4 regions of the Methylibium sp. Pch-M genome follow, and region 2 is predicted to be linked to each of the others. Evidence: predicted binding sites of a transcription regulator. Region 2 holds the regulator's gene; each other region holds the start of a gene.
The links. The regulator FNR, encoded in region 2, switches genes on or off when oxygen is low (the NO sensors DNR and NnrR bind a similar motif). The targets are predictions, from matches to a motif close to TTGATNNNNATCAA.
Positions count from the first base shown of each region.

Region 1 (7,281 bases), 1.7 Mb from region 2:
TGGCGAAGGCGCGCGTGCCGATCCGTCCGCATTTCGGCCTGCTGGCGGTGGCGCCGAAGGAGAGCGGGCTGATCGACTCGGTGCCGCCGGGCTACTTCGGCGGCAACCTCGACAACTGGCGCGCCGGCAAGGGCGCGCGGCTGTTCCTGCCGGTGTCGGTGGAGGGCGCGCTGTTCTCGGTGGGCGACCCGCATGCCTCGCAGGGCGATGGCGAGGTCTGCGGCACCGCGATCGAGTGTTCGCTGACCGGCAGCTTCCAGCTCGTGCTGCACAAGCGCGCGCAGATCGCCGACGGTTTCCTCGCCGACCTGAACCACCCCTTCCTCGACGCCGAGGATGCGTGGGTGGTGCAGGGCTTCAGCTTCGCCAACCACCTGGCCGAGCTGGGGCCGCAGGCGCAGACCCAGGTCTACCAGAAGTCCTCGCTGGACCTGGCGATGCGCGACGCCTTCCGCAAGGCGCGCCGCTACCTGATGCAGGCCCACGGCCTGGACGAGGACGAGGCGCTGTCGCTGTTGTCGGTGGCGGTGGACTTCGGCGTGACCCAGGTCGCCGACGGCAACTGGGGCGTGCACGCGGTGATCCGCAAGGCGATCTTTCCGCCGGAGGCGGAGGGCGACGGGGCGGGCGCGGCGTCCGCCTCATCAACGCTGCCGGCTCAGCCGTTGCGGAACAGGAAGCTGTAGGCGTTGAGCGCCGGCACGCCGCCGAGGTGGGCGTACAGCACCTTCGAGCCGGCGGGGAATTCGCCGCGCCTCACCTTGTCGATCATGCCCTGCATCGACTTGCCCTCGTACACCGGGTCGGTGAGCATGCCTTCCTGGCGCGCGCACAGGCGGATGGCGTCGAGCGTGGCCTCGCTCGGCAGGCCGTACTCGGGGCCGCCGTAGCGGGTGTCGAGCACCACGTCCTGCGCGGTGATCTCGCGGCCCAGGCCCACCAGCTCGGCGGTGTTCTGCGCGATGCGCAGGATCTGCGCATGGGTCTGCTCCGGCTTGGCCGAGGCGTCGATGCCGATCACGCGCTCGGCCCGGCCGTCGGCCGCGAAGCCCACCACCATGCCGGCCTGGGTGCTGCCGGTCACCGAGCAGACCACGATGTAGTCGAACTTGAAGCCGAGCTCGGCCTCCTGCGCGCGCACTTCCTCGGCGAAGCCGACGAAGCCCAGGCCGCCGAGCCGGTGCTCGGAGCAGCCGGCCGGGATGGGGAAGGGCTTGCCGCCGGCGGCCCGCACGTCGGCCATCGCCTGCTCCCAGCTCGGGCGGATGCCGATGTCGAAGCCGGCGGCGTCGAGCCGCACGTCGGCGCCGAGGATGCGCGACATCTCGATGTTGCCGACGCGGTCGTAGACCGCGTCGGCGTAGTTGACCCAGTTCTCCTGCACCAGCACGCACTTCATGCCGAGGTGGGCCGCCACCGCGGCGACCTGGCGCGTCTGGTTGGACTGGATGCCGCCGATCGACACCAGCGTGTCGCAGCCCTGGGCCAGGGCCTCGGGGATCAGGTACTCGAGCTTGCGGGTCTTGTTGCCGCCGAAGGCGAGGCCGCTGTTGCAGTCCTCGCGCTTCGCGTAGAGCTCGACCTGCCCGCCGAGGTGGGCGCTCAGGCGCTTGAGCGGCTGGATGGGCGTGGGGCCGAAGGTGAGCGGATGGCGGGGGAAGCGCTGGAGGTTCATGGCGGGGTTCCTGCGAGGGCGAAGACGGTGCCGTCATCTTAGGAAAGCCGCCGGAAATCAGGGTTGCAAAGAAGATCGATCTTGCGCACCATCGAAAGATGAAACTCGAGATGAATCGCCTTTGATTGTTTGAGAAACACCATGTGCGCAACAAAAGTTCGTCGTCGCACCGCGCCGGCTGCCGGGACGCCGGCGCCACCCCCGGTGCCGCTCGACCGTACCGACAAGGCCATCCTGCGTGCGCTGCAGCGCGACGCCTCGGTGTCGAACGTGGCGCTGGCCGCGAAGGTGAACCTCAGCGCGCCGGCCTGCCTGCGCCGCGTCGAGCGGCTCAAGCAGGCGGGGCTGATCAAGGGCATCGTCGCGCTGCTGAACCCGGCCGCGCTGGACGCCGGCATGCTGGTGATGATCGGCGTGGTGCTGGACCGTTCCACGCCCGATTCCTTCGCCGATTTCGAGAAGGCCGCTGCCCGCGTGTCGGGCTGCATGGAGTGCCACGTGGTGACCGGCGAGTTCGACTACTTCATGCTGGTGCGCACGCGCGACAACGACAGCTTCAACCGCCTGCATGCCGAGCAACTGCTGCACCTGCCGGGCGTGCGGCAGATCCGCTCGTTCATGGTGCTCAAGCAGGTGCTGTCGACGACGCAGTTTCCGGTTTGAGGCGGCAGGCGCGAGATCAGACCGATGGGGCACTCTGCTGCGCTCATGTCCCCCGCCGCCGACCTTCGGCCGTCGTCTCCTCCTCTACTTCGCTCCGCAAAGCGCCCCACCGGCCTGATCCACCACCGTCATTGGTGTTCGACCGTCGCAACTCACCGTTGTGTCTGCCAAGGACGTCGGGTGGCCGACGGAGCGAAGTAGAGGAGGAGGCCAGGCGCAGCCTGGCCGGGGGACATGAGCGCAGTCGGCCACCCGATGGCTTTGGCCGCCCCGCACATCGACGATGCGCAAAGGAAACGCTTTACCCCGCAGCCAACGGCGCACTGGTCCGGCGGCCCGAGAAGTCGGTCCAGCAGCCGGCCTCGAAGTCGTAGAGCTTGCAGCGCCGCGCGGTGTCGGCGTACCAGCGCCACGAGAACGGCTGCACGACGATGTGCCCCGCGAGCCGCTCCTCCAACAGCCGCTGCGCCCGCTTTAGACGGTACAGCGGCACGCTCATGTCCACGTGGTGCGCGGTGTGCTCCATGATGTGGTGCAGCGCGCTGCCCATGAAGGAGCGGAAGGTCAGGTGGACCGTGGTGGACACGAAGGGCTGCGCGTCCGCCCAGCGCCGCTTGTCCTCGTACCACGCCACGCCGGTGTGCGTGTGGTGCACGTAGACCACGAAGCCGATCATGCCGTTCCAGAACACGAAGGGCAGCACGAAGCCCGTCAGCACCAGCAACGCGGCCGACTGACCGGTGGCCGCCGCGGCCGCCACCAGGCCGGCGATCCATGCCGCCGCGCCCGCGACCACCAGCACGCCGTCCCAGAAGAACGCCGCGCGCCGCGTCGGCATGGTGCGCCGGTTCGGGAACAGCAGCCGGCTCCACCAGATCTCCACCAGGTAGTAGAGCCAGGGGGCCCAGCCGCTGCGGTACAGGCGCTCGAGCCCGCGCCGCCAGCGCGGCAGTGCGCGGTAGGCCTCGAGCGTGCGTGGTTCCCACACGAAGTCGAAGCCCTTCAGGTTGGTGTAGCCGTGGTGCACCACGTTGTGCCCCACCTCCCACAGGCTGTAGGGCGTGAGCGAGGGCAGGAACACCAGGCGGCCGAGCCAGCGGTTGAGTCGGCGGTGCGGCGTGAGGCTCTGGTGGCAGGCGTCGTGGCCGAGGATGAACAGCCGGCCGATGACGAAGCCGGCCGCCATGCCTGCCAGCAGCTTCATCGGCAGCGTCTCGAACGCGACGGTGGCGGTCAGCGCGGCGCCCAGCAGCAGCAGGTCGACGAGCGTCAGCGCGAGCGCGTAGGCCGTGCTGCGCGAGGCCAGCGGCGCCAGCCAGGCGCGGATCAGCTTGCGGTGGGGGATGGCGCTCGGGGCGGCGGACGGGGGCGCGAGGTCGGGACAGGCAGCAGGCATCGGAGGCGGGTGGCGCGAACGCAGGCGGATCGGAACGCCGAAGGCTAGGGCCGCGGGCGGGGGCTGTCCTTGACGGCGGTCAAGCGGGCGCGCCGGGCGTGTGCGCTCGTTGCCCGTGCACGCACGCGGCGTGCGCGATTCGGGGATGATCGGCGGCCAGCGGCGCTGGCGGCTGCCCGCGTCCCGTCTTCCTTCCCCGATGAATTCGACTTTCCTGCGCAGGGCCCTGGTGCTGGGCCTGCTGTCCTCGATCGGTCCGTTCGCGATCGACATGTACCTGCCCGCGCTGCCGGCCATCGGCAGCGCACTGCAGGCTGACGTGCACGCGGTGCAGATGAGCCTGATGGCCTTCTTCGTGTCGTTCGCGATCAGCCAGCTGGTCTACGGTCCGGCGTCCGACATGTTCGGCCGCAAGCCGCCGCTGTACGTCGGCATCGGGCTGTTCATCGTCGGCAGCGTGGGCTGCGCGCTCGCGCCCGACATCGGATGGTTGATCGCCTTCCGCTTCCTGCAGGGCCTGGGTGGCGGTGCGCCGATCGTGGTGCCGCGCGCCATCGTGCGCGACCTGCACACCGGCGTGGAGGCCACGCGGCTGATGTCGCTGCTGCTGCTGGTGTTCAGCGTGTCGCCCATCCTCGCGCCGCTGATCGGCAGCTTCGTGATCGACGCCGCCGGCTGGCGCGCGATCTTCTGGGCGGTCACCGGCATCGGCGTGGTGGGCCTGCTGCTGGTGGCGCTGACGCTGGAGGAGACGCGGCCCGCCGCGCAGCGCACGCAGAGCGATGTGGCGAGCACGCTGCGCGCCTTCGCGCTGCTGCTGCGTGATCGGCATTTCCTGGGGCTCACGGCGATCGGTGCCTTCGGCATGGCGAGCTTCTTCATCTTCCTGGCCAACTCGTCCTTCGTGTTCATCGGTCACTACGGGCTGACGCCGCGCGAGTACAGCCTGGCCTTCAGCGTGAACGCGGCCTCGTTCATCGGCGTGTCGCAGTTCGCCGGCCGGCTGACGGCGCGCTTCGGCCTCGCGAGCATCGTGCGGGTGGCGGTGCTGGGCTTCGCGCTGTCGCTGGGTGCGCTGCTGGCGTTCAACCTGGCCGGCATCGACCGGCTCGACGTGATGATCGTCGTCATGCTCGTCGGCTACGGTTTCCTCGGCCTGGTCGTGCCCACCACCTCGGTGATGGCGCTCGACGACCACGGCGAGATCGCCGGTGCCGCGTCGGCGCTGATGGGCACGCTCCAGCTGGTGCTCGGTGCAGGGGTGATCGCGCTGATGAGCGGCTTCGCCGACGGCAGCGCGCGGCCGATGGTGGCCGGCATGGCGGCCGCAGCGCTGTGCGCGCTGCTGCTGACCTGGTTGACGCTGGGCGGGCGCCGGTCGGCCGCGTCGGCGGCGACGCGGCCCTGCAGCTGAGCCGTCGCGACGCTCAGTCGGCCGGCGAGGACGAGGACGCGCCCGAGCTGCCGACCGACTTGAGCTTCTGCCCGCCGCTCTCGATCACCTCGCCGGTCTTGCGCACCCCCTTGCGGACCGCGCGGCCGGTGGCCTCGGCGCCGGTCTCGATGGCTTCGCCGGCCTTGTGCGCGCCGCGCTCGATCGCGGCGCCGGTCTTCCTCGCGCCGCGCTCGATGGCTTCGCCGGTCTTGACCGCGGCGTTCGACACGGCCTCGCCGGTCGCGCTGGCGGCCTGCTTCACCTTGGACGGTGCCTCTGCGGCCACGGCGGCCGCGCAGGCGATCAGGGCAATGGCGATGACGGGGGTCTTGCGCATGGGCTCGCTCCTCGCGGACGGTGCGCCGGCATCCCGCGGGGCGCCGGTCAGTCGCGATTCTGCGCGAACCGGTCGCGCTGCCTGTCGCAGGGTGTGTCCGTCAGTGGCTGATCATCCAGGGCCGCTTGCTCGGGAAGGCCTTGGCGCCGTTGGCCGCGGTCACCGTGGCGCCGCGCCGCGTGGACGCGCCGGAGGAGCAGCAGCCGCAGCCCGACGGGTGCCGCAGGCGCTGGTAGTCGCGCGAGCTCTTCGGTTCATGTCGCGCGCGCTCGTTGACCTCGATCGCGCTGCGGGTGCTGCCGGCCATCAGTGCCAGCCGTGGCGCGCTGACGAAGACGCGCGGCGACTCGCGCTGGCAGTCGGGGCAGGCGGCCGGCTCGTTGCGGGCGGACAGCGTGCGGAAGGCGTCGAAGCCGCCGCACGCAGGGCAGGCGTAGTCGTAGGTGGGCATGGCGGTGGCCTCGGGGGACTCAGAGGTCGGGCGACAGCGGCATGTCGATCGAGCCGTCGAGGTACTTCACCGGCCCGGCGGCGCTCGGGTTGATGTCGAAGTCGAAGATCTGCGTCGGCAGCCACAGCGTGGCGCAGGCGTTCGGGATGTCGACCACGCCGCTGATGTGCCCCTGCACCGGCGCCGTGCCGAGGATGGAGTGCGCCTGCGCGCCGGAGTAGCCGAACTTCTTCAGGTACTCGATGGCGTTCAGGCAGGCCTGGCGGTAGGCCACGTGCACGTCGAGGTAGTGCTGCTGGCCGTGCTCGTCGACCGAGATGCCCTCGAAGATGATGTAGTCGTTGTAGTGCGGCGTGATCGGGCTGGGCTTGAAGATCGGGTTCTTGATGCCGTACTTGGCCATGCCGCCCTTGATCAGGTTCACCTTCATGTGCACCCAGCCGGCCATCTCGATCGCGCCGCAGAAGGTGATCTCGCCGTCGCCCTGGCTGAAGTGCAGGTCGCCCACGCTGAGGCCGGCGCCGTCCACGTAGACCGGGAAGTAGATCTTGGAGCCGCGCGACAGGTCCTTGATGTCGCAGTTGCCGCCGTGCTCGCGCGGCGGCACGGTGCGCGCCCCCTCGGCGGCGGCCTTGGCCTTGGCCTCGCCGGTCATCTTGCCCATGTGGGCGGTGCCGGCGAACGGCGGGCAGGCCAGCGCGGGCACGCGGTCGGGGTCGGTCGCGATGAAGGCGGTCTCGCGCTCGTTCCACAGGTCGAGCATCTTCCTGTCCGGCAGGCAGCCGATCAGCCCGGGGTGGATCAGGCCGGCGAACTGCACGCCGGGCACGTGGCGCGAACTGGTGAACATGCCGTGGAAGTCCCAGATCGACTTCTGCGCCTGCGGGAAGTGGTCGGTGAGGAAGCCGCCGCCGTTCTTCTTGCTGAAGAAGCCGTTGAAGCCCCACAGGCTGTCGGGCTTGGCGCCGATGTCGAGCAGGTCCACCACCAGCAGGTCGCCGGGCTCGGCGCCCTTCACGCCCACCGGGCCCGACAGGTAGTGCACCGTGGTCAGGTCGATGTCGCGCACGTCGTCGGCGCTGTCGTTGTTCTTGATGAAGCCACCGGTCCAGTCGAAGGTCTCGAGGATGAAGTCGTCGCCCGGCTTGACCCAGCAGGCCATCGGGATGTCCGGATGCCAGCGGTTGTGGATCATCTCGTTCTCGGTGGGCGACTTCGTGAGGTCGACCTTGATCAGGGTGTCGGTCATGAGGGGCTCCTTGGGCGGGGTTGTCTCGGGGCGCTTGGGGGGGTCAAACGGAGAGGTACTGCTTGATGTGGGCCA
Region 1 covers NZ_CP029606.1:1,640,948-1,648,228, reverse strand. The annotation lists gene C1M51_RS07895 (acetamidase/formamidase family protein) at 1-686, shown strand, start outside; gene C1M51_RS07890 (1-aminocyclopropane-1-carboxylate deaminase) at 659-1,675, opposite strand; gene C1M51_RS07885 (Lrp/AsnC family transcriptional regulator) at 1,817-2,338, shown strand; gene C1M51_RS07880 (fatty acid desaturase) at 2,640-3,734, opposite strand; gene C1M51_RS07875 (multidrug effflux MFS transporter) at 3,934-5,148, shown strand; gene C1M51_RS07870 (hypothetical protein) at 5,162-5,506, opposite strand; gene C1M51_RS07865 (zinc ribbon domain-containing protein) at 5,607-5,957, opposite strand; gene fmdA (formamidase) at 5,977-7,206, opposite strand; gene urtE (urea ABC transporter ATP-binding subunit UrtE) at 7,250-7,281, opposite strand, start outside.
Region 1: the regulator FNR is predicted to act here: its motif matches at 3,804-3,817, upstream of C1M51_RS07880 (fatty acid desaturase).

Region 2 (7,281 bases):
GCCCCCACCACCTGCACTACACCGCGTTGCCCGACTGGGCGCAGAGCGTGGGCATGGTGTTCTCGCTGGTGCTGCTGGCGCCCAGCTGGGGCGGGATGATCAACGGGATCATGACGCTCAGCGGTGCCTGGCACAAGCTGCGCGACGACCCGATCCTCAAGTTCCTGATCGTCTCGCTGTCGTTCTACGGCATGTCGACCTTCGAGGGGCCGATGATGTCGATCAAGACCGTCAACGCGCTCTCCCACTACACCGACTGGACCGTCGGCCACGTGCACAGCGGCGCGCTCGGCTGGGTGGGCTTCATTTCGATGGGCTCGCTGTACTACCTGATCCCGCGCATGTTCGGCCGCAAGGCGATGTACAGCGTGCGGGCGATCGAGCTGCACTTCTGGATCGCGACCATCGGCGTCGTGCTCTACATCGCCGCGATGTGGATCGCCGGCGTGATGCAGGGCCTGATGTGGCGCGCCATCAACCCTGACGGCACGCTGGTCTACAGCTTCGTCGAGAGCGTGAAGGCGACCTTTCCGTTCTACGTGGTGCGCCTGCTCGGCGGCCTGCTGTACCTGAGCGGGATGCTGCTGATGGCCTGGAACGTGGTGATGACCGTGAAGGCGGGCCGCCGCGCGCTGGTGCCGGTGCCCGCCGCGCTGGCGCGCGCCTGAACCCTGCCGAGGACCCGATGACATGAGCAACGAACACAACGCAGCGCCGGCCCGTGGCCACGAGCGCATCGAGACCACCAACTGGCTGATGATCGTGCTGATCCTGGTGGTGGTGGCCGTCGGCGGCCTGGTCGAGATCGTGCCGCTGTTCTTCCAGCGCAGCACCACCGAGCCGGTGCCCGGCCTCAAGCCCTACACGGCCCTGCAGGTGGCCGGCCGCGACGTCTACGTGCGCGAGGGTTGCTACAACTGCCACTCGCAGATGATCCGGCCGTTCCGCGCCGAGACGCTGCGCTACGGCCACTACTCGGTGGCGGGCGAATTCGTCTACGACCGGCCGTTCCAGTGGGGCAGCAAGCGCACCGGTCCCGACCTGCACCGGGTTGGCGGGCGCTACAGCGACGAGTGGCATCGCCTGCACCTCGCCAACCCGCGCGACCTGGTGCCCGAGTCCAACATGCCCGCCTATCCCTGGCTCGCCAAGGCGGCGCTCGATCCGGCCGAGATGCCTGGAAAGCTGCGCGCGCTGCGCACCCTGGGCGCGCCTTACACCGACGCAGAGCTGGCGCAGGCCGGCGAGGACGTCAAGGGCAAGACCGAGCTCGACGCGCTGGTGGCCTATCTCCAGGTGCTCGGTACCGCAGTGAAGTGAGAAGAGGACGCACGAAATGAGCCTGAACGAATTGCGGGCGGCCGTGACGCTGCTGTCCTTCCTGGTCTTCATCGGCATCGTCGCCTGGACCTTGTCGCGTCGGCGCAATGAGAGCTTCGAAGAAGCTGCCCGTCTGCCGTTCGCGGCCGACGAGGCCGCAACCCGGCTGGAGGGCCGTCATGAGTGATTTCGTCGCGGTCGGCTGGCCGCTGTTCATCGCCATCGTCACGATCGCCGGCCTCGCGGCGTGCCTGGTGCTGCTGTTCATCGCCAGCCGCCGCAAGGTGATGGCCGGCGACAACACCACCGGCCATGTCTGGGACGAGGATCTGCGCGAGCTGAACAACCCGCTGCCGCTGTGGTGGATGGGCCTGTTCGTGCTGACGGTGCTGTTCGGCGCGCTCTACCTGGTGCTCTATCCGGGCCTGGGCACGAACCCGGGGCAACTGCGGTGGACATCGCAGACGGAATACGAAGCGGAGATGGCGCGCGGCCGTGCCCAGGTCGAGCCGCTCTACGAGCGCTTCACCGCGATGTCGGCCGCCGATCTGGCACGCGACCCGCAGGCGCGTGCGCTGGGCGAGCGGCTGTTCATCAACAACTGCGCGCAGTGCCACGGTTCTGACGCGCGGGGCAGCAAGGGCTTTCCGAACCTGACCGATGCGGACTGGCTGCACGGCGGGTCGCCCGAGCAGATTGCGCAATCGATCGCCCAGGGGCGCCAGGGCATGATGCCGCCGATGGCGGCGGCAGTCGGCAGTGCCGACGATGTGCGCAACGTCGCGAACTACGTGCTGAGCCTTTCGGGCAGCCCGCACGACAGCATCGCGGCCCAGATCGGGCGCACCAAGTTCACGGCCTGCGCCGCCTGCCACGGCCCGGGCGGCAAGGGCAACCCGGCGCTCGGCGCGCCCAACCTCAGCGACCGGATCTGGCTGCACGGCTGGGGCGAGGAGGCGGTGGTCCGGATGATCAACGAAGGCAAGACCAACCTGATGCCGGCGCACGCCGGGCGGCTGAGCGACGCGCAGATCCAGGTGCTCGCCGCCTACGTCTGGGGGCTCTCGAACAGCGGGGCCACGACCACGGCCGCAGCGAAATGAGTCACCGCCGTCGCCCCGGCGCGAGTTGCCGATGAGTCGACCGGCGTCACGCGTGATCCCGATCGCGCCGGTGTCCGACGACACCGGCGAGATGGTCTCGCTGTATGCGAAACAGGCGACCATCCACGCGCGCTCGGTGCATGGCTGGTTCGCTGCGTGGCGCTGGGCGCTGGTGTGGCTCACGCAGCTGGTGTTCTACGGGCTGCCCTGGCTGCCCTGGAATGGCCGCCCGGCGGTGCTGTTCGACCTGGGCGCACGGCGCTTCTACATCTTCGACCTGGTGCTCTACCCGCAGGACTTCATCTACCTGACGGGCCTGCTCATCCTGTCGGCCTACGGGCTGTTCCTGTTCACCGCGGTGGCCGGCCGCCTGTGGTGCGGCTACGCCTGCCCGCAGACGGTCTACACAGAGATCTTCATGTGGGTCGAGCACCATATCGAGGGCGACCGCCAGGCGCGCCTGAAGCTCGATGCCGCGCCCTGGGGCGCCGCGAAGCTGGCCCGCCGGTCGGCCAAGCACGCGGTGTGGCTGGCGATCGGCCTGTGGACCGGCTTCACCTTCGTCGGCTACTTCACGCCGATCCGCGAACTGGGCGGCGAGGTGCTCGCACTGATCGGCCTGGCCGGTCCGGGCTCGGCCGGGCCCGGCCCCTGGGAAGCGTTCTGGGTGCTGTTCTACGGCTTCGCGACCTATGGCAACGCCGGCTTCATGCGCGAGCAGGTGTGCAAGTACATGTGCCCGTACGCGCGCTTCCAGAGCGCGATGTTCGACCACGACACCTTGATCATCAGCTACGACGGCGGGCGCGGAGAACCGCGCGGCTCGCGCCCGCGCAGCCTGGCGCACGACGCGCTGGCCGCCCAGGGCAAGGGCGACTGCATCGACTGCACGCTGTGCGTGCAGGTCTGCCCGACCGGCATCGACATCCGCGAGGGGTTGCAGTACGAGTGCATCGGCTGTGCCGCCTGCATCGACGTCTGCAACGGTGTGATGGACAAGATGGCGTATCCGCGCGGCCTGATCCGCTATGCCACGCAGAACGGCCTGGCCGCCGGACGGAGCACGCTGGACTGGCGGCGCGTGCTCCGTCCGCGGGTGCTGGTCTACGGCGTGATCCTGCTGCTGATCTCGGTCGGCTTCGTCACCAGCCTCGTGCTGCGCAGCCCGATGCGCGTCGACGTGGTGCGCGACCGCGGTACGCTGGCACGGCTGGTCGACGAAGGGCGCATCGAGAACGTCTACCGGTTGCAGATCATGAACGCCACCGAGTCGGCGCAGCGCTACCGGGTGGTGGTGAGCGACATCGCCGGTGCACAGGCGCAGGTGCGTGACGAGGTGCGGCTGGCCCCGGCCGAGTCGCGCTGGGTGCCGGTCGCGGTACAGGTGCCGCCGCAGAGCGCCGCGGCGCTCGGCCCGGGCGCCCACCCGCTGCGCTTCGAGATCATCCGCGAGGCCGATGGCGTGCAGCCGGCGGCCAGCGTGTCCGAGAAGTCCACTTTCGTCGTGCCGCGCTGAGTGCGGCCCCCTCCGGAGCAGCCCATGATCCCGAACGAGAACGCAACCCGCCCGACGCCCATGCCGGAGCGGCCGCTGCCCTGGTGGCGCGAGCCCATGCTGTGGCTGGTGCTGGGCGGCCCGCTGGCGGTGGTGGTGGCTGGCATCGTCACCGCCGTGATCGCCGTGCGCGGCAGCGATCCGGTGCTCAGCCGTGGCAGCGAACCGCTGGGCAGCGACACGCCGGCGGTGCAGGCGCGCAACCATGCGGCCACGCCGCGTCCCGAGCGCTGAACGTACCGCGCATCGACCCGGAACTCGCGACGATGAGACAACGCACGCTGTGGATCGCCTGGCCGTCCTTCCTGATGGCCGGGGTGCTGGAGACCCTGGTGTTCAGCGCCGCCGACCCTGCGGACCTGAGCGGCTGGGTCGGTCGCGCACTGGAGACGGTGTCGCCGGCCGGCGTCTACACGCTGGCCTTCTTCGCGTTCTGGATCGTGTGCGCGCTGGCGTCGATGCTGACGCTGCTGCTGGCGACGCCGGAGCCGGCCAATACCGAGCCTCGCCGCTGGCCCTGAGTCGCGCCGGGCGAGGCCGGCGGCGAGCCTTCAGCAGGCCGGGCCGTTGACGAGCCGGCGCAGCCCGGATTCGTCGAGTACGCGGATGTCGCGCTGCTTCACCTCGAGCAGGCCTTCGTCCTGGAACTTCGAGAAGGTGCGGCTCACGGTCTCGAGCTTGAGGCCGAGGTAGCTGCCGATCTCCTCGCGCGTCATGCGCAGCACCAGCGACGAGGCCGAGAAGCCGCGCGCCTGCAGCCGCTGCGTCAGGTTGAGGAGGAAGGCGGCCAGCCGTTCTTCGGCCCGCATGCTGCCGAGCAGCAGCATCACGCCGTGGTCGCGCACGATCTCGCGGCTCATGATCTTGTGGAACTGGTGCTGCAGCGGCGTGGATTCGCGCGACAGCTTCTCGAGCTGCGAGTAGGGGATCTGGCAGACCTGCGAGTCCTCCAGCGCCACCGCGTCGCAGGCATGGCGGTCGGTGCTGATGCCGTCCAGGCCCAGCAACTCGCCGGCCATCTGGAAACCGGTCACCTGGTCGCGGCCATCGTCGGCGGACACGCAGGTCTTGAAGAAGCCGGTGCGCACCGCATAGAGCGACTCGAAGCGATCCCCGGCGTGGAATAGCGTGTCGCCGCGCTTCACAGGGCGGCGGCTGCCGACCAGCTGGTCGAGGTGGTCAAGGTCATCGTCCGACAGGCCCACCGGCAGGCAGAGCTCGCGCAGGTTGCAACTGGAGCATGCGACCTTGAGGGCCTCGATGCGGATCGGTTCACGTTCCATGCGCTTCATTATGATCTTGTGCGCCGCCCGCGATGGCGCATGCGAGTCGGCGGCGGTGTCGTGAGGGGCAAGTTGCATGATCGACCTCAAGCTGTGCGTGGATTGTCGGAGGCCACCGGCGACCGGCCTTGACCCAGATCAAGAGCCCGGTGAGAGGCCCTCGGCACAGTCCGGACATGCCCCCTCCGACCCTGACCGACATGCTGGAACCGGCTGCGCCGAGCGAGGAACTCCTGAGTCGTCTGGACGCCGGTGGGCCGCGCTACACCTCCTACCCGACCGCCGACCGCTTCGTGGAGGCCTTCGGCCCTGCTCAGTACCGGCAGGCCCTGGGCCAGCGCCGCAGCGGCGCCCCGGCGGCGGGCGCCGTGGGCGGTGGCACACCGCTGTCGATCTACGTTCATATCCCATTCTGCGAGTCGGTCTGCTACTACTGCGCCTGCAACAAGGTGATCACGCGGCAGCACCGGCGCGGCACCGAGTACCTGGAGTGGCTGGGCCGCGAGGTGGCATTGCACCAGGACGTGATCGGCAGCCGCCAGCGCGTCAGTCAGCTGCACCTCGGCGGCGGTACGCCGACCTTCCTGGACGATGCGGAGCTGTCGCAGCTGATGGCTCTGCTGCGCGGTGCCTTCGACCTGCAGCCGCAGGCCGAATGCTCGATCGAGGTCGACCCGCGCACCGTCAGTGCCTCGCGGCTTTCGCACCTGAAGGCGCTGGGTTTCAACCGCCTGAGCTTCGGCGTGCAGGACTTCGACCCCGAAGTGCAGCACGCGGTGCACCGCGTGCAGCCGCCCGAGCAGGTCGAGGCGCTGATCGCCAGCGCGCGCGCATTGGGCTTCGATTCGATCAATGTCGACCTGATCCACGGCTTGCCCAAGCAGACCCCGGCCTCGCTGGCCCGGACGGTGGAGCAGGTGGCGCGGCTGCGGCCGGACCGTGTGGCGCTCTACAGCTATGCGCATCTGCCGCAGCGCTTCAAGCCGCAACGGCGCATCCATGCGGCAGACCTGCCGGGCACCGCCCAGCGCGTGACGATGCTGTCGAACGCGATCGCCGCCTTCCTGGCGCACGGCTACGACTACATCGGCATGGACCACTTCGCCCTGCCGGGTGACGCGCTGGCCGCGGCCAAGCGGCAGGGCCGGCTGCACCGCAATTTCCAGGGCTACAGCACCCAGCCCGACTGCGACCTGATCGGCCTGGGCGTCTCGGCCATCGGCCGGATCGGCGCGACCTACAGCCAGAACGCGAAGACGCTGCCGGAGTACCAGGACGCCCTGCGCTCCGGGGAACTGCCGGTGGTGCGCGGCCTGGTGCTGACGCGCGACGATGTGGTGCGCCGCTCGGTGATCATGGCGCTGATGTGCCAGGGGCGGGTGGTGTTCGAATCCATCGAACTGGCCCACCTGCTCGATTTCCGGCGCTACTTCGAGGCCGAACTGCGCCGGCTGCAGCCGCTGGCCGGGCAGGGGCTGATCGAGATCGACGACGACGCGATCCAGCTCACCCCGCTGGGCTGGTACTTCGTGCGCGCGGTGGCGATGGTGTTCGATCGTCACCTGCAGGCCGACCGCGATCGCGAACGCTATTCGCGGCTGATCTGACGCAAGGGACGGTCGCTGCATGAGCCTCTCGCTGGTGGCGGCCGGGCTGGCGATCGGCATCGCGGGGAGTCCGCACTGTGCCGCGATGTGCGCCGCGCCCTGCGCGGCGATCGAGCGGTCCTGCGGCAGCGCACGGCCTGCGCGGGCCGCCGCCGCCCTGCATCTGGGGCGCCTGCTGTCCTATGGCCTGGCGGGGGCGCTGGTGGCCACCGGGGCCGGATGGATGGCCGAACTGGCCCAGGCCACCACCTGGTTGCGGCCGTTGTGGACCCTGCTGCAGGTGGCCGTGGTGGTGTTCGGCCTGTGGCTGCTGGTGGCCGGGCGCATGCCCCGCATCGTGCTGGGCACCGGCTCCGCACCCGGCGTAGCCGTACCCATGCTCGGGCCGCTCCCCGCCATGGGGCGGCGGCGCG
Region 2 covers NZ_CP029606.1:3,320,634-3,327,914, reverse strand. The annotation lists gene ccoN (cytochrome-c oxidase, cbb3-type subunit I) at 1-668, shown strand, start outside; gene ccoO (cytochrome-c oxidase, cbb3-type subunit II) at 691-1,320, shown strand; gene C1M51_RS16055 (CcoQ/FixQ family Cbb3-type cytochrome c oxidase assembly chaperone) at 1,337-1,507, shown strand; gene ccoP (cytochrome-c oxidase, cbb3-type subunit III) at 1,500-2,423, shown strand; gene ccoG (cytochrome c oxidase accessory protein CcoG) at 2,455-3,939, shown strand; gene C1M51_RS16040 (nitrogen fixation protein FixH) at 3,964-4,212, shown strand; gene C1M51_RS16035 (hypothetical protein) at 4,245-4,499, shown strand; gene fnr (fumarate/nitrate reduction transcriptional regulator Fnr) at 4,530-5,261, opposite strand; gene hemN (oxygen-independent coproporphyrinogen III oxidase) at 5,438-6,868, shown strand; gene C1M51_RS16020 (sulfite exporter TauE/SafE family protein) at 6,888-7,281, shown strand, end outside.

Region 3 (7,281 bases), 930 kb from region 2:
GGCGATCGGCGTGCGCTGCGTGTTCTCGCGCGAGGCCGTGAGCGAACCCGACGAGGCTTGTCGCGTTGACGGCAGCCTCAACTGCCATGGCTACGGATCCGCCGTCAGCGTCACGGCCACCTTCGGTTTGGTCGCCGCAGGTGAGATCATCGAGAGCCTCGTGGTCCGTGAAGCGCAGACTTGAATCCGAGAAAAAAGTCTGGCTATAATGAGCGGCTCTACGGCGGGTTGTTAGCTCAGTCGGTAGAGCAGCGGACTTTTAATCCGTTGGTCGCGTGTTCGAGTCACGCACAACCCACCAAGGCGCTCCTCACGGGGTGCACACCGTGGCCAGTTCACGGGCTCTTAGCTCAGTTGGTAGAGCAGCGGACTCTTAATCCGTAGGTCGAGTGTTCGAGTCACTCAGGGCCCACCAAGAAAGACGAGGCCTCGCACGACAGTGCGGGGCCTTTGTCATTTCTGGCTGTCGCGCGCGCGAGATCCCTCATCAGGCGATGGCCAACCGCCCAGCCTCTCGTGATGTCCGTGGCCTTGGTGGCTGAGGATCAGTGTGAATCGCGCGGCGATCCATTCGGTCTGTTCGATGAGGTGCTCTGGTACGAGTATCGGGTCATAGAGCAGCGTCATGTGGGGTGTGCGGGACGGCTTCGGCCTGAGCCCTGCGCGGCGGAGTTCGTCCCCCAGTGTGTCCCGCAGTCGGGTCACGGCGTCATCGCTTTGAGCATCGCAGCGCAGGACGAAGGGGTTGTTGCCTGCGGTGTCGAAGCTGCAGGCGCGATCGAACACGATGGACGAACCCGGCCAGGTCACTCGGGCAGCCGCGGCCCGGGCAGCGTCGATATCCGATCGAGGGATCCTGTTGGCGTAGCCCGCGACCGCATGCAGGCTGACGTGCAGGTTCTGAGGTGGCAGGCACGGACCCCGCAGCCCGTGGCGCCTGCGCAGCTCGGCGCCGACCTGTGCAAGGTGTTCTGCGTCGTCAGGCAGAGGGACGAGTGCAAAGAACAGGTTGTAGCCACGCAACTGGCCCGCGCGCCCGCGGACGACCTCAGGCTCGAACAGTGCGGGCTCGGCAGGGACTCCTGGCAGGCTCATTTGATCGGGCATGGCATCCGCTCCTCGGGTCGATGTTCCTGGTGGCAAACGGGTTTTCACGCGAGCCTCGAATGGCACCGACGACTCAGGGTCATTCGTTGTCCGACGGCGGCGGCCGGTCTAAGGGTTACATCCCATGGCCTCTGTCGCCTGCGTGACGGAAATGCTGCCTTCGCTCCTCCATCCTTGGACCGCGCTTCTCCCGTGACGCGACGCTCGGTCACGGCCGCTGAAATCACCAAGTGAAGGGGACCGTGATGAACGACAAGACCGTTGCCAAGACCACCAAGGTGGACGCCGTGGTCATCGGGGCAGGCATCGCCGGGCTGTACCAGGTCTACCGCCTTCGCGAGCAGGGGTTCGACGTCCAGGCTTTCGAGGCCGGCTCCAACGTCGGTGGCACCTGGTACTGGAATCGCTACCCGGGCGCCCGGTTCGATTCCACGGCCGAGGTCTACCAGTTCTGGTTCTCGGAAGAGCTCTACAAGGGGTGGAAGCCGAGCGAGCGCTTCCCGGCGCAACCCGAGTCCGAGCGCTGGCTGAACTACGTGGCGGACCGCTGTGACCTGCGCAAGCACTACCGGTTCAGCACGCGCGTCGAGGCGGCGCACTACGATGAAGCTGCGCAGAGCTGGTCGATCACGACCGACCAGGGCGATACCGTCCAGGCGCGCTTCCTCATCACCTGCTGCGGCATGCTGTCGGCGCCGCTGACGTCGGTGTTCCCCGGTCAGGACAGCTTCAAGGGCCAGTTGTTCCACACCGCGCGGTGGCCGAAGGAGCCGGTCGATTTCACCGGCAAGCGCGTGGGCATCGTGGGCGCCGGGGCGACGGGCATCCAGGTCATCCAGACGATCGCGAGTCAGGTCGGCCACCTGAAGGTGTTCTTGCGCACGCCGCAATACACCATCCCGATGAACAACCCGAAGTACACCGAGGCGGTCTGGGCCGGGTTCTCGAGCCGCTTCCACGAGATGAAGGAACGCGTGCAGCGCACCTTCGCCGGCCACGTCTACGACTTCGGCGGCTACGGCACTTGGGCCGAAAGGACGCCCGAGGAGCGGATCGCCGTGCTGGAGGAGCTCTGGAACGACGGCTCGCTGGCGTTGTGGCTGGCCTCGTTCTCCGAAATGTTCTTCGACGAAAAGGTCAACGCCGAGGTCTCCGAGTTCGTGCGCGGGAAGATGCGCGAGCGGCTCAAGGACCCGGTGCTGTGCGAGAAGTTGATCCCCACGAGCTACGGCTTCGGGACCAACCGCGTGCCGCTGGACACCAACTACCTGGAGGCCTACCACCGCCCGAACGTCGAGATCGTTGACGTGAAGGCGTCGCCGATCGAGTGCGTCACGCCCGAGGGTGTGCGAACCGCGGACGGCAAGCTCCACGAACTCGACATCCTGATCCTGGCGACGGGTTTCGATGCGGGAACGGGTGCACTGACGCGCATCGACATCCGCGGTCGCGGTGGGCGCTCGCTCAAGGAAGACTGGGGCCGCGAGATCCGCACGACGATGGGCCTGCAGGTGCACGGCTATCCCAACCTCTTTACGACCGGGGCGCCGCTGGCGCCGTCGGCGGCCTTCTGCAACATGACCACCTGCCTGCAGCAGCAGGTCGACTGGATCACCGAGTGCCTGGTGGCGCTTCGCCGCAAAGGTCTGACCGTCATCGAGCCCAGCCGGTCGCTGGAAGACGAATGGGTGGCTCACCACGACGAGACCTCCAACGCGACGCTGCTGGTCAAGACCGATTCCTGGTACATGGGAACCAATGTCAAGGGCAAGCAGCGCCGCATGCTGTCGTACATCGGTGGGGTCGGGAAATACCGCCAGCGCTGCGAAGAACTGGCCGCCGGTGGCTACCCGGGTTTCGAGATGCGCTGAGTCTGCTAGTCGGTCTCGGGCGTCAGCGTCAGCACGGCCGGGATCGTCTCGTCGCAGTTGTCCAGCAGCCCGGCATGCACGGCCCGCAACGTCGCGAGGCTGCCGACGTGGGGCAGGACCGTGTCTGCGCCGCAGAGCGGACACATGGCGGTGGATTCGCCGTGCGTCCAGCTCACCACGTCGGCCGGCTCGAAGATGGCCAGGCAAGAGAAGCAGCCTGCAATCCGCGCCGAAGCCAGTTCGACGCGGTTGTTGAAGGAGTCGTAGCCGGTGTCCGACATGTGCGAAGCGTCGGTTGCAGGACTCAGGACGTCACGCTGTCGCGCAGCGCCTTGATCTGGTCGTGGTTGGCCTGCACCCCAAGCAACTGCCGGCCGAGGGTCTGCTGCACGTCGATCGGCAGTGGCTGCTTCAGCGCCTTGCGATAACGGGCCAGCGCCGCGTCCTCGCCGCGTTCGCACTCCTCCAGCAAGGCGTGATCGCTGCTGCCGGTCAATGCATCCTTCACCGAAACCCATCCCCGATGAAGGGCGCCGGCGACGCTGCCATGATCCTCGGGGCTTCCCCCGTGCTGCAAGACCAGGGCCTGCAACTCCACCGCGGCGCTTTCGCATTCCGCGGCACGGGCCTGCAGCGTTTGCTTGAGGGAGACGGACTCGGCCCGCTCGGCGCATTTCGCGAATCCGTACTGGCCGTCCTTCGACGTTTCGATCAGTTCGTTCAGGATGTGGATGACTTGCTTGTCGCTCATGGGATGACTCCTCGAAGTTGGGCAAGTGGGACCACCCAGGGTGGATGGGGCCGTGGTCACTCGATGATGGGTGGCCTGCAGTCCAAAGGCAGTAGGGCGATCGCGCCGCGTGCTGTACGAACGCGCCTACACCGTGTCTCCTTCGCTGCGAATGAACGCCCCCTTGATCTGGCGCAAGGCCCTCTGAGCAGTCTGGATCGACGCTAGCGACCGACGCGCGGCGGGGGCTTCTTGCCGTGGCCGTACGCTTTCTTACACTGCATCAGTCCCCGTGCACGCCAGCTTGACCATCATTCGCCAGGAGCATCGGGCGCTGTCTGCGATGCTGCGCGCCATCCACCTGATGCTGGGCGAGCATCGCCGGCGCGGAACGCTGCCGGACTTCGGGATGCTGCGCGCCATGCTCTTCTACGTCGACGAGTTTCCCGAGCGCCTGCACCATGCCAAGGAAAGCCGGTTGCTGTTCCCGATGCTGCGGTCGCGCAGCGCAGAGCGCACCGCTGTGCTGAACCGGCTCGATCAGGACCATGCCCAGGGCGAGCAGTTCATCCGCAGGCTCGAACACGAACTGCTGGCTTTCGAGGTGATGGCCGAGACGCCCCAGGGCGAGGAGCGACGCGGGCGTTTCGAGCGGTCGATGACAGCCTACATGCACTTCTACCTGAACCACATGCGCACGGAGGAGGCGATGGTGCTGCCGATGGCCGAGCGCGTGCTCGGTGATCAGGACTGGAGCGAGCTCGACGCGGCCTTCCTGCTGAACCGCGACCCGCTCGCCGGCGGCGAGGGCGATACGGTGTATGCCGATGTCTTCAGGCGCATCACCGAAGCGCAACCGACCCTGCTGGGTCTGGGCTCCGCGCTGGAGGCATTGGCCGGCCGGGCGACGGCGAGGTCCGTCTAGAGCGCTCGAGACCGGCCCGGGCGGCCGATCGGTCTCCGGCGGACCGATACTGCGTCCATGCAGGACGAGGCCTCAGTTCCCCCAACGCCGCGCTGGATTCGCGCACTGTGGTCGCTGGCGGGGGGGCTGGCCTTGCTGACGGGCCTGGTCGGCACCGTGCTGCCCCTGTTGCCTACGACGCCCTTCGTGCTGCTGGCGGCCTTCTGCTTCGCGCGCGGGAGCGAACGCTGCGAACGTTGGCTGCTCGGGCATCGACGCTTCGGACCGATGATTCAGGCGTGGCGTTCGCATCGCGCGATCCCGCTGGCGGCGAAGCGACTGGCCACGGTGATGATGACGCTGGGCTGTGTCTGGTCGTGGTGGTGGCTGTCTTCGCCCTGGCGATGGGCGCCCGCACTGTGCTGCACCGCCGTCGCGCTGTGGATGTGGCGCCTGCCGACGGCGGGCGCGACGCAGCGGCTGCCGGGTCGCGATTGAGCGACGTCGCTCCATCGCCATCTCCGCGCGACGGGGTCGGATTTCGCTCGCGGGCAGAATTTGCGCATGAGCCCGTCGACCCTCGCTGCCGCATCGACCGCCGTGCGCCGCATGCCGCTGTGGATCGGCGTGCTCGCGCTGTCAGCCTGTGCCGGTTACAGCCCTTCGGGCCTGCCCGTCGGTACACCGCAGGCGCAAGTCATCGAGCGCATGGGGTCGCCGACCGGGCGCTATGCTCTCGCCCCGTCCGGTGAGCGGCTGGAGTTCGCCCGAGGACCGATGGGCAAGCACACTTACATGCTCGACTTCGATGCCGACCAGCGGCTGCAGCGCTGGGAGCAGGTGCTGACCGAGAAGAATTTCTATGCACTGCAGATCGGCATGAGCCGCGAGGAAGTGCTGCGGCGCATCGGCCATCCGTCGAATGTGCGCTTCCTGTCACGTCAGCAGCACCAGCTCTGGTCCTACCGCTACGACACGCCGTTCTGCGTGTGGTTCCAGGTCAGCCTCGACACCTCCGACAAGGTGGCTGAACTGGGCAACAACGTCGATCCGCAGTGCGACGATCTCTTCGACGGTCGCTGATTCCATGCCCACGATCACCCTGTACGGCATCCCGAACTGCGACACCGTGAAGCGGGCCCGCGCCTGGCTGGAGGCCCGCGACGTCGGCTACACGTTCCACGACTTCAAGAAACAGGGCGTGCCCCCCGACTCGCTCGCCGGCTGGGTGGCTGCCGTCGGCTGGGAGACGCTGGTCAACCGCAAGGGCACGACCTGGCGCCAACTCGATCCTGCGGTGCGGGAGTCCGTCGTCGACGCGGCGAGCGCCCAGCGGGCGCTGCGGGAGCATCCGTCGCTGGTGAAGCGGCCCGTGGTGGAGTGGCCGGGTGGCCTGACCGTCGGCTTCGACGAAGCGGTGTTCAGCGCACGGCTGCCCCACTGAGGACGCGACGACCGTCGTGCCGCATCCTCACAAAGCGGCGGTCACGCGGCGAGCAACTGCCTCAGCACGAAGGGCAGGATGCCGCCGTGCTTGTAGTAGTCCACCTCGATCGGCGTGTCGATGCGCAGCGTGACGATCACGGTTTTCTTCTCGCCGGTCGGCGTGGTGATGACCAGCGTGGCGTCCGATTGCGGCTTCATGTCGGCATCGACCACCACGTCCACCACCTCGTCGCCGATCAGCCCCAGCGTGCTCCATGAGTCGCTGCCCTTGAACTGCAGCGGCAGCACGCCCATGCCGACCAGGTTGCTGCGGTGGATGCGCTCGAAGCTCTTCGCCACCACGGCCTTGATGCCCAGCAGCTGCGTACCCTTGGCGGCCCAGTCGCGCGACGAGCCGGTGCCGTACTCCTCGCCGCCGAAGATCACCGTGGGGACGCCGGCGGCGATGTACTGCATGGCGGCGTCGTAGATCGCGAGCTTGCGGCCCTTGTCCGCGCCGTCGAGCTGGAAGAGGGTGTAGCCGCCTTCCTCGCGCGCGCCGTCGTCCTTGGGTGGCAGCATCAGGTTCTTGATGCGCACGTTGGCGAAGGTGCCGCGCATCATCACCTCGTGATTGCCGCGGCGCGAGCCGTAGCTGTTGAAGTCGGCCTTCAGCACGCCGCGCTCGAGCAGGTACTTGCCGGCCGGCGTGGTGTCCTTGAAGGAGCCGGCCGGCGAGATGTGGTCGGTGGTGATCGAGTCGCCGAACAGGCCCATGATGCGTGCGCCCCTCACGCCGGCGTCCGCCACGGCCGGCTCCATGGTGAAGTCCTGGAAGAACGGCGGCTCGGCGATGTAGGTGCTCTTGGGCCAGGTGTAGACGTTGCCCTTCACGCCCTTGATCTGTTCCCACAGCTTGCCGGGATCGCTCTTGACCTTGTCGTAGTTCTTCTTGAACGCCTTGCCGTCCATCGCGAACTTCATCAGCTTGTAGATCTCGTCGCTGGTGGGCCAGATGTCGCCCAGGTACACCGGCTTGCCGCCCTTGCCGGTGCCCACCGGCTCCGTCATCAGATCCCTGCTCACGGTGCCGGCGATCGCGTAGGCCACCACCAGCGGCGGACTGGCCAGGAAGTTGGCCTTCAGGTTCGGGTGGATGCGGGCCTCGAAGTTGCGGTTGCCCGACAGCACGGCAGCGCACACCAGGTCGTTCTTCGTGATCGCCTCGTTGATCTCGGGCGTCA
Region 3 covers NZ_CP029606.1:312,205-319,485, reverse strand. The annotation lists gene C1M51_RS01505 (ThiF family adenylyltransferase) at 1-184, shown strand, start outside; tRNA gene C1M51_RS01500 (tRNA-Lys) at 226-301, shown strand; tRNA gene C1M51_RS01495 (tRNA-Lys) at 340-415, shown strand; gene C1M51_RS01490 (2'-5' RNA ligase family protein) at 454-1,107, opposite strand; gene C1M51_RS01485 (NAD(P)/FAD-dependent oxidoreductase) at 1,353-2,978, shown strand; gene C1M51_RS01480 (hypothetical protein) at 2,984-3,259, opposite strand; gene C1M51_RS01475 (PA2169 family four-helix-bundle protein) at 3,283-3,729, opposite strand; gene C1M51_RS01470 (hemerythrin domain-containing protein) at 4,013-4,633, shown strand; gene C1M51_RS01465 (YbaN family protein) at 4,691-5,110, shown strand; gene C1M51_RS01460 (hypothetical protein) at 5,177-5,695, shown strand; gene C1M51_RS01455 (arsenate reductase) at 5,700-6,056, shown strand; gene acnA (aconitate hydratase AcnA) at 6,098-7,281, opposite strand, start outside.
Region 3: the regulator FNR is predicted to act here: its motif matches at 3,893-3,906, upstream of C1M51_RS01470 (hemerythrin domain-containing protein).

Region 4 (7,281 bases), 1.9 Mb from region 2:
GCGTCAGCCGCCCGTCGTCGTGGAGGTCGGTCTCGACCAGCTCGACGGTCGGCAGCATCGCCAGCCGCTTGGCGCGCTCGGCGCGACGGGTCGGTACCGTGAGGCGGGCGCCTGCTGCACCGAAGTGCGCGACGAGCTTCTCGCACAAGGCACTGCCGACGAAGCCGGTGCCACCGAGGATCAGCAGGTTCTTCATGGGGCAGGCTCTGTCAGGGCAGCTCGCGCTCGGCCGGATCGGCCGCGCCGGCGTGCGGGCCGATCGCGGTGCCCAGCCGCGCGCGCAGCGACTGCGGCTGGCCGCTCAGCAGCGCGGCGTAGTCGGTGGCGTTGGAGAGCACCTTCTTCACGTAGTCGCGCGTCTCGGTGAAGGGAATGTTCTCGGCCCAGGCCGCCGCGTCCAGCGACGGCCCTTCGCGCCACTTGCGCGGCCGGTTCGGGCCGGCGTTGTAGCCGGCCGCGGCCATGGCCTGCGAGCCGTCGAAGCTGTCGAGCACCATCTTCAGGTAGCCGGTGCCGAGCCGCAGGTTGGTGCCGTGCTCGGTGATGCGGTCGTGCGTGTAGTCGATGCCCAGCTTGCGGGCGGTCCACTTGGCGGTGGCCGGCATCAGCTGCATCAGCCCCGAGGCGCCGACCGACGAACGCGCGCTGGTGATGAAGCGCGATTCCTGGCGGATCAGGCCGTAGACGTAGGCCGGGTCCAGCCCCGCCTCGCGTGCGCGCGCCACCACGTCGCTGCGGTAGGGTGTGGGGAAGCGCTGTGCCATGTCGACCTGCTCGCGGGTGCGCTCGCTGGTGTTGATGCAACGGTCCCACACCTGACGCTCGCAGGCCAGCTGCGCGGCGGCCAGCAGCTCGCGCTCGCTCATGCCGAACAGCGAGAAGTTCCACTCGCGCACGCCTTCGCTGCGCAGGTCGAGCTCGATCAGCAGCAGCGCGCGCTTCAGGCCGGGGTGCTGGGCCGCGGCGTTGCGCTCCTCGGGCGTGAGCGGCGCCGGTGCGGCGGGCAAAACCAGCGGTTGCCCGAGGTCTTCCATGGCCAGCTTGCCGTAGAAGTGCAGCGGACTCGCGATCGACGCGAGCAGCTCGCGCGCCTGCGCACCCAGCGCGACGCCGTCCTGGCTGCTGCCAGCCAGCGCCTGCAGCGCGCGCGCCTTCCAGTAGATCCACGCGGGCTCGCGCTGCTCGCTGCTGCTCATCGCGGTGACGGCCTGCATCACCTGCTGCCAGCGACCCGCGCCGTTGTTGGCGCGCAGCGCGGCGCGCAGCTTCCACGCCAGCGTGTCGTCGGGCAGCGCCACGTCGACGTTGCCGGTGCGCGTCAGCTCGGCACGCTGGAAGTGGTCGGAGGCGCTGTTGCTGAGCTTGAGCGCCGCCTGCTTGCCGATGCTGGCCCAGACCCACGCGGACAGGTCGGCCGGCAGCCGCGCCGACCAGCGATCGTTCATCGCGGTGGCCGCCACGTCGGGGTCGTTCGCGGCGCTGCGGATCAGCGCCAGCGCGGTCAGCTCGCTGGCACCGCGGCCCTGCGTCGCGGCCTTGCGCGTCAGGTAGCGCTGCGGGTTGTCGCTCAGTTCGCCGACCGCATTGGCCGTGTCGTCGCCCAGCAGCGCGGCGGCCTGGCGGGCCATGCGGGGGCGGTTGGCCTCGACCGCCAGCCGCGTCTTGCGCCAGACGTCGTCGCGGCCGATCCGCTTGGCATCGAACAGCGTGCTGGCCAGCAGCGCGCAGCCGTCGTCGGCATCGCGTTGCGCGAACCAGGCGGCGCGGGCGTCGTCCGTCACGTCCTGGCCATCGAGGTGCCGCGTCAGCAGCGCGTAGCAGCGCACCTCGCGATCGTCGTCGAGCTTGAAGCGCGGGTATTCCGCGCGGAAGTTGCCCCAGTCGCGACGGCGGCCCAGCTCGAGCAGCCAGTCGTTGCGCAGCCGGTCCTCGAGGTAGGTGCCGGGCCAGCGCGCATAGAAGGCATTCATCTCGTCCTGTTGCGCGTCGGCGAGGCGGTTGCCGAGCTCCCAGTAGTCGGGCCACATCGCGAGCGGGTGGTTCGCGGCCAGCGCCGCCGCACGCGTGGCCGCCAGGCGCGGCTTGTCGCGCTTGCGCAGTGCCTCGCGGGCTTCGAGAACCGTGTCGTTGGCGGTCTGTGCGGCGACCGGCGCGGAGGGCAAGGCCAGGGCCCCGGTGATCGCGGCGAGGGCGACCGCGCGGAGCAGGATGTGGCAGCGGAGGGGTGTCGAAGTCTGCAGGGTCATGCCACGGAGGGAGCCGTCACGATGGGCTTCGGTTCCACTCGAATTTTACGCAGTCACCGAACGCGTGCATCCGACATGCTGCCGAGTGCAGGGTCAATCGAGCTCGGTCTCGCCGATGGCCTGGCGCGTCGACGCGCCCTGCGCCTGCACCCAGCTCGCGAAGCGCTGGACCTCCGCGCGATCCCGCTTGCTGCCGGCGATGATCAGCCAGTAGCTGTAGGGGCTGCGGGTGCGGAAGGCCGGCCCGAAGGGTTCCACCAGTTCGCCGCGCGCCAGCGACTCGTCGACCAGCGCCAGCCGGGCCAGCGCGATGCCCTGGCCGGCCAGCGCAGCCTGCACCTGCTGGTAGGTGAAGTTCAGGTAGATCCAGCGTCGCGGCTCCAGCGCAGGCAGGGCCTGCACCGCCAGCCAGTGCCGCCAGCTGACGAACTGGGTGCTCGCCTGCAGGCTGTCTTCCTCCAGCAGCGTGTGCAGCGCCAGGTCGGCCGGTGTGCGCAGCGGCGGCGCGGCGCCGCTCGCGGCCTGCTCCAGCAGCCGCGGGCTCGCCACCGGCGTCAGCGTCTCGCCGAACAGCCGCACGGCGCCGGCCGGGGCACGCTGCGCGCTGCAGTAGCGGATCACGATCTCGACCTCGGGGTCGTCCAGGTCGGCCAGCCGGTCGTTGGCGTCGATGCGGATGTCGAGGTCGGGGTGGTCGCGCTGGTAGGCCTCGATGCGCGGCAGCAGCCACAGCGAGGCGAACGACGGGAAGGTGTTGAGGTTCACGCCGCGCCGGCCGCGCGCGCTGCGGATCTGGCGCACGCCGGCATCGAGCCGCTCCAGCGCCGGCGTCACGGCGGCGAGCAGCGCGACACCGTCGCCGGTGAGGGCGACGCTGCGCGTGCCGCGGGTGAACAGCGAGCTGCCGACCTCGTCCTCGAGCGACTGGATCTGGCGGCTGATGGCCGGCTGCGTGAGGTGCAGTTCCTCGGCCGCGGCCCGGAAGCTGAGGTGGCGCGCCACCGCCTCGAAGGCGCGGATCGGACCGACGGCGAGGGGGCGCTGGCGTGAGGTATTCATGCGTTAATGTCATCAATGAGGGGCCGCGATCTCATTGGATCGTGGGTCGATTCTTCACGATGATATGACGCATGGATCCACCAATACAGGGTCCGAGGGAGCACGACATGAGCATGCAGCAATCGCAAGAATCGATGGGCCGGACCGACCCCGTCTGGCGGCTGGTCCGCGGCCAGACGCTGCGCCTGCAGGCCGCCCGCAACACCCGCTGGCTGCGGCTGCGCGAAGGCCGGCTCTGGGTGACCGCCGAGGGCCGCCTCGGTGGGCAGATCCCGGAAGACTGGTGGCTCGCGGCCGGCCAGAGCCTGCGCCTGCCGGCCGGCACCGAGGTGCTGGCCGAGGGGTGGTCGGTGGCCAGTTTCGAGGTGCTGGAAGAGCCGGCGGCCTGAGGCCTCCGGCGACGGCGCCCGCCTACCGGGCCGGCTTGCGGCGGCGTGGCGCGGCGGCGGGCTTGCGGACCCGCGCCGCCTGGGCGCGCAACGCCGCCTCCAGCGCCAGCCGGGCCCAGGGTCGCAGCGCATCGGGTGACTCGGTCGCCTCGTCGGGCGGCGTCCAGTAGCTCATGGTGGCGGTCCGCACCACGCCGTCGCGCGAACTTTCGTAGACGAAGGCCCGGCCGCCGGCGTCTCGCCACTGCGGCAGCGTCTGCGCGTCGGTCTTGAGGTAGAGCTGGTCGGCGGCGATCAGGCCGATCATCAGCCCGTCGAGGTAGAGGCCGTGGCCGCCGAACATGCGCTTCGCATGCGCCGGGCCCATGGAGGACAGCAACTCGACGCAGTGCGCAGCAAATTCGTCGCGGGGTGGGGCCATTGCCACAGTGTAGGCAGCGACCTTGGGGCGCAGGCCATCCTGCGGGGCAAAATCCGGACTGCCTCGATGACACGCCACGCCAGCCCGCCACGGACCCGCCCATGACCCTGCCCTACGACCCGATGAGCCGGCCGGACAAGGCGCAACTGCGTCGCATGCTGCAGGCCGAGCGGCAGAGCCTGGCCGATCGCCTGGAGCGCGCCGAGCAGCTGCAGGGGGTGTTGCGGGTGTGGCTCACGCAGCGGGAGGACGTGACGGTCGGCGCCTACTGGGCCATCAAGGGCGAGTTCGATCCCCTGCCGTCGCTGCACCGCTGGACCGAGGGCGCCGGGCATGGCACCGGCGAGGGGCCGCCGCGCCGCATCGGCCTGCCGGTGATGAACCGCCAGACCAAGCAGCTGCGCTTCCACCAGTGGTACCCCGGCTGCCCGATGGAGGAGGATGCCTACGACATCCCCAAACCCAAGGGCACCGACCTCGTGATGCCGACGCTGTTGCTGGTGCCCTGCGTCGGCTTCGGCCCGAAGGGCCTGCGGCTCGGCTACGGCGGCGGCTTCTACGACCGCACGCTGGCGGCACTGGAGCCGCGGCCGTTCACGGTGGGCATCGGCTACCGGCACGGCTACATCGACTGGCTCGAGGGCGAGCCGCACGACATCCCGCTCGACGCCATGCTCACCGAGGACGGCGTCGCCTGGTCGCGCGAGGACTGATCGAGTCAGAAGCGCCAGCCGAGCCCGACGCCGAACAGCACCGGGTCGACCTTGAAGGTGCCTGCCTTCACGCCAGCGGCCGACACGTCGGTGCGGATCTGCACCTTCTTCACATCGACGTTCAGCACGAGCCGCTCGCCGAGCGGCACGTCGAAGCCGGCGCCCACGGACAGCCCCACGCTGTTCTTCTCGATGCTGAACGGCGCCGGCAGGTCGACCGACGAGAAGCGCGTGTAGTTGATGCCCGCGCCGAGGTAGGGCTGGACCGCCGCGCCGGGCAGGAAGTGGTACTGCAGCGACAGCGTCGGCGGCAGGTGCTTGAGGCTGCCGATGCGCGTGCCGGAGGCACTCACGTCCTGCTTCTGCGGATAGGTCAGCACCAGTTCGGCGGCCCAGTTCGGCGTGAAGAAGTAGCTGATGTCGAGTTCGGGGAAGGTCTTGCTGTCGATGGCCAGGCCGACGCCGGTGCTGTCCTTGTTGGCCGGGTCGAGGTGCAGCGCGCGCACGCGCACCAGCCAGTCGCCGCCGGTCGGCGCGGCGGTCGCGGCGCCACCGAGGGCGGCGAGGGCGAGGGCGGCGAGGATCTTCTTCTTCATGATGAGCTTCACTCCGGAATGCACGGGGAGCTTCCCGCCCGTGCATTGCAGTGCGTGGCGGGACGCCGTGGCTTGCGTTGGCTCAAGCGCGCGGTCGCGCAGCGTTGGAGCCGCCGCGGCTTTCTGAGGCAGATCAACCCGGCGCGTCGCGGTGTGCACACGGCGCTACAGTCGCCGCACCGCCTTCCCAGGAGTCGCGATGGCCCGCTCGACCGCCTACCTGAAGACCTACCGCGTCGGCCGCAAGCTGCGACTCAAGGACATCGACCCCGGCGCGCGGCCGGCCGCCAGCAGCAGCCGCGAGGCCGACGATGCGCGGCTCGCCGAACTGGCGATCGAGATCGACCGCCTGCAGGACCTGCTCTACGCCAACGGCAGCGCCGGCCGGCCGCCCAAGCTGCTGCTGGTGCTGCAGGGCATGGACACCTCGGGCAAGGACGGCACCGCGCGCTCGGTGTTCCGCCAGTGCAGCCCGCTCGGCGTGCGGGTGGCGGCCTTCAAGGCGCCCACCGAGGTGGAGCGCGCGCACGACTTCCTGTGGCGCGTGCACGCCGTGGTGCCGCGCGCCGGCGAGGTGGTGGTGTTCAACCGCAGCCACTACGAGGACGTGCTGGTGCCCTTCGTCGAAGGCTGGATCGACGCCGCCGAGCGCCAGCGCCGGCTGGCCCACATCAACGCCTTCGAGCGCCTGCTGCACGACAGCGGAACGACCATCGTCAAGTGCTTCCTGCACATCTCGAAGGACGAGCAGCGCGAACGGCTGCAGGCGCGTCTGGACGACCCCGCCAAGCGCTGGAAATTCCAGGTCGGCGACCTCGAGACGCGCGCGAAGTGGAAGGCCTACCTGGCCGCCTACGAGACCGCGCTGGCGGCCACCTCGACCGCCTGCGCGCCCTGGCACGTGGTGCCGGCCGACAGCAAGAGCAACCGCAACCTGATGATCGCGACGCTGGTCGCGCAGGCGCTGGCCGGCATGAAGCTCAAGCCGCCGAAGCCCGACTTCGACCCGGCGGCGGTGCGCGTGGTCTGAGCGCGCCGCGCGCGTTTCAGCCGCGCGCCGACGCGAGCCGGCGGCAGACCTCCAGCGTCAGCGCCGACTGGTTGAGCGTGTAGAAGTGGATGGCCGGTGCGCCGCCGGCGATCAGCCGCTCGCACAGCCGCGACACCACCTCGATACCGAAGGCGCGGATCGACGCGGCGTCGTCCATGTAGCCTTCCATCTTCAAGGCCACCCAGCGCGGGATCTCGATGCCGTCGCGCATCGCGAACTGCGCGATGCGCGCGTAGTTGTGGAACGGCATGATGCCCGGCACGATCGGCGCGTCGACACCCAGCGCGCGCACCTCGTCGAGGAAATGGAAGTAGGCGTCGGGGTTGTAGAAGAACTGCGTGATCGCCGCGTCGGCGCCGGCCTTCATCTTGTTGGCGAAGTGCTGCAGGTCGCGCCGCGCATAGCGCTGCTGCGGGTGGTACTCGGGGTAGGCGGCCACCTCGATGCGCAGGTCGGTGCCCTGGGTCTCGCGCACGAAGGCGATCAGCTCGTTCGCGTAGCGGAACTCGCCGGCCGTCGCGGTGCCGCTCGGCAGGTCGCCGCGCAGCGCGACCAGGCGGCGGATGTTCTGCGCGCGGTAGGTGCCCAGGATCTCGGCGATGCCGGCGCGCGTCGAGCCGACGCACGACAGGTGCGGCGCCGCCTCGAAACCCAGCGCGGCAATGTCGCGCACCGTCGACAGCGTGCGGTCCCGCGTCGAGCCGCCGGCACCGTAGGTCACGCTGAAGAACTCGGGGGCCGCGCTGCCCAGCTCGCGCACCACGGTCTTCAGCTTCTCGCTGCCGGCCTCGGTGTTGGGCGGGAAG
Region 4 covers NZ_CP029606.1:1,296,799-1,304,079, reverse strand. The annotation lists gene C1M51_RS06150 (complex I NDUFA9 subunit family protein) at 1-196, opposite strand, end outside; gene C1M51_RS06145 (lytic transglycosylase domain-containing protein) at 210-2,246, opposite strand; gene C1M51_RS06140 (LysR family transcriptional regulator) at 2,340-3,305, opposite strand; gene C1M51_RS06135 (DUF2917 domain-containing protein) at 3,413-3,694, shown strand; gene C1M51_RS06130 (TfoX/Sxy family protein) at 3,717-4,115, opposite strand; gene C1M51_RS06125 (5-formyltetrahydrofolate cyclo-ligase) at 4,217-4,828, shown strand; gene C1M51_RS06120 (OmpW family protein) at 4,834-5,424, opposite strand; gene C1M51_RS06115 (polyphosphate kinase 2 family protein) at 5,624-6,454, shown strand; gene metF (methylenetetrahydrofolate reductase [NAD(P)H]) at 6,471-7,281, opposite strand, start outside.
Region 4: the regulator FNR is predicted to act here: its motif matches at 5,548-5,561, upstream of C1M51_RS06120 (OmpW family protein).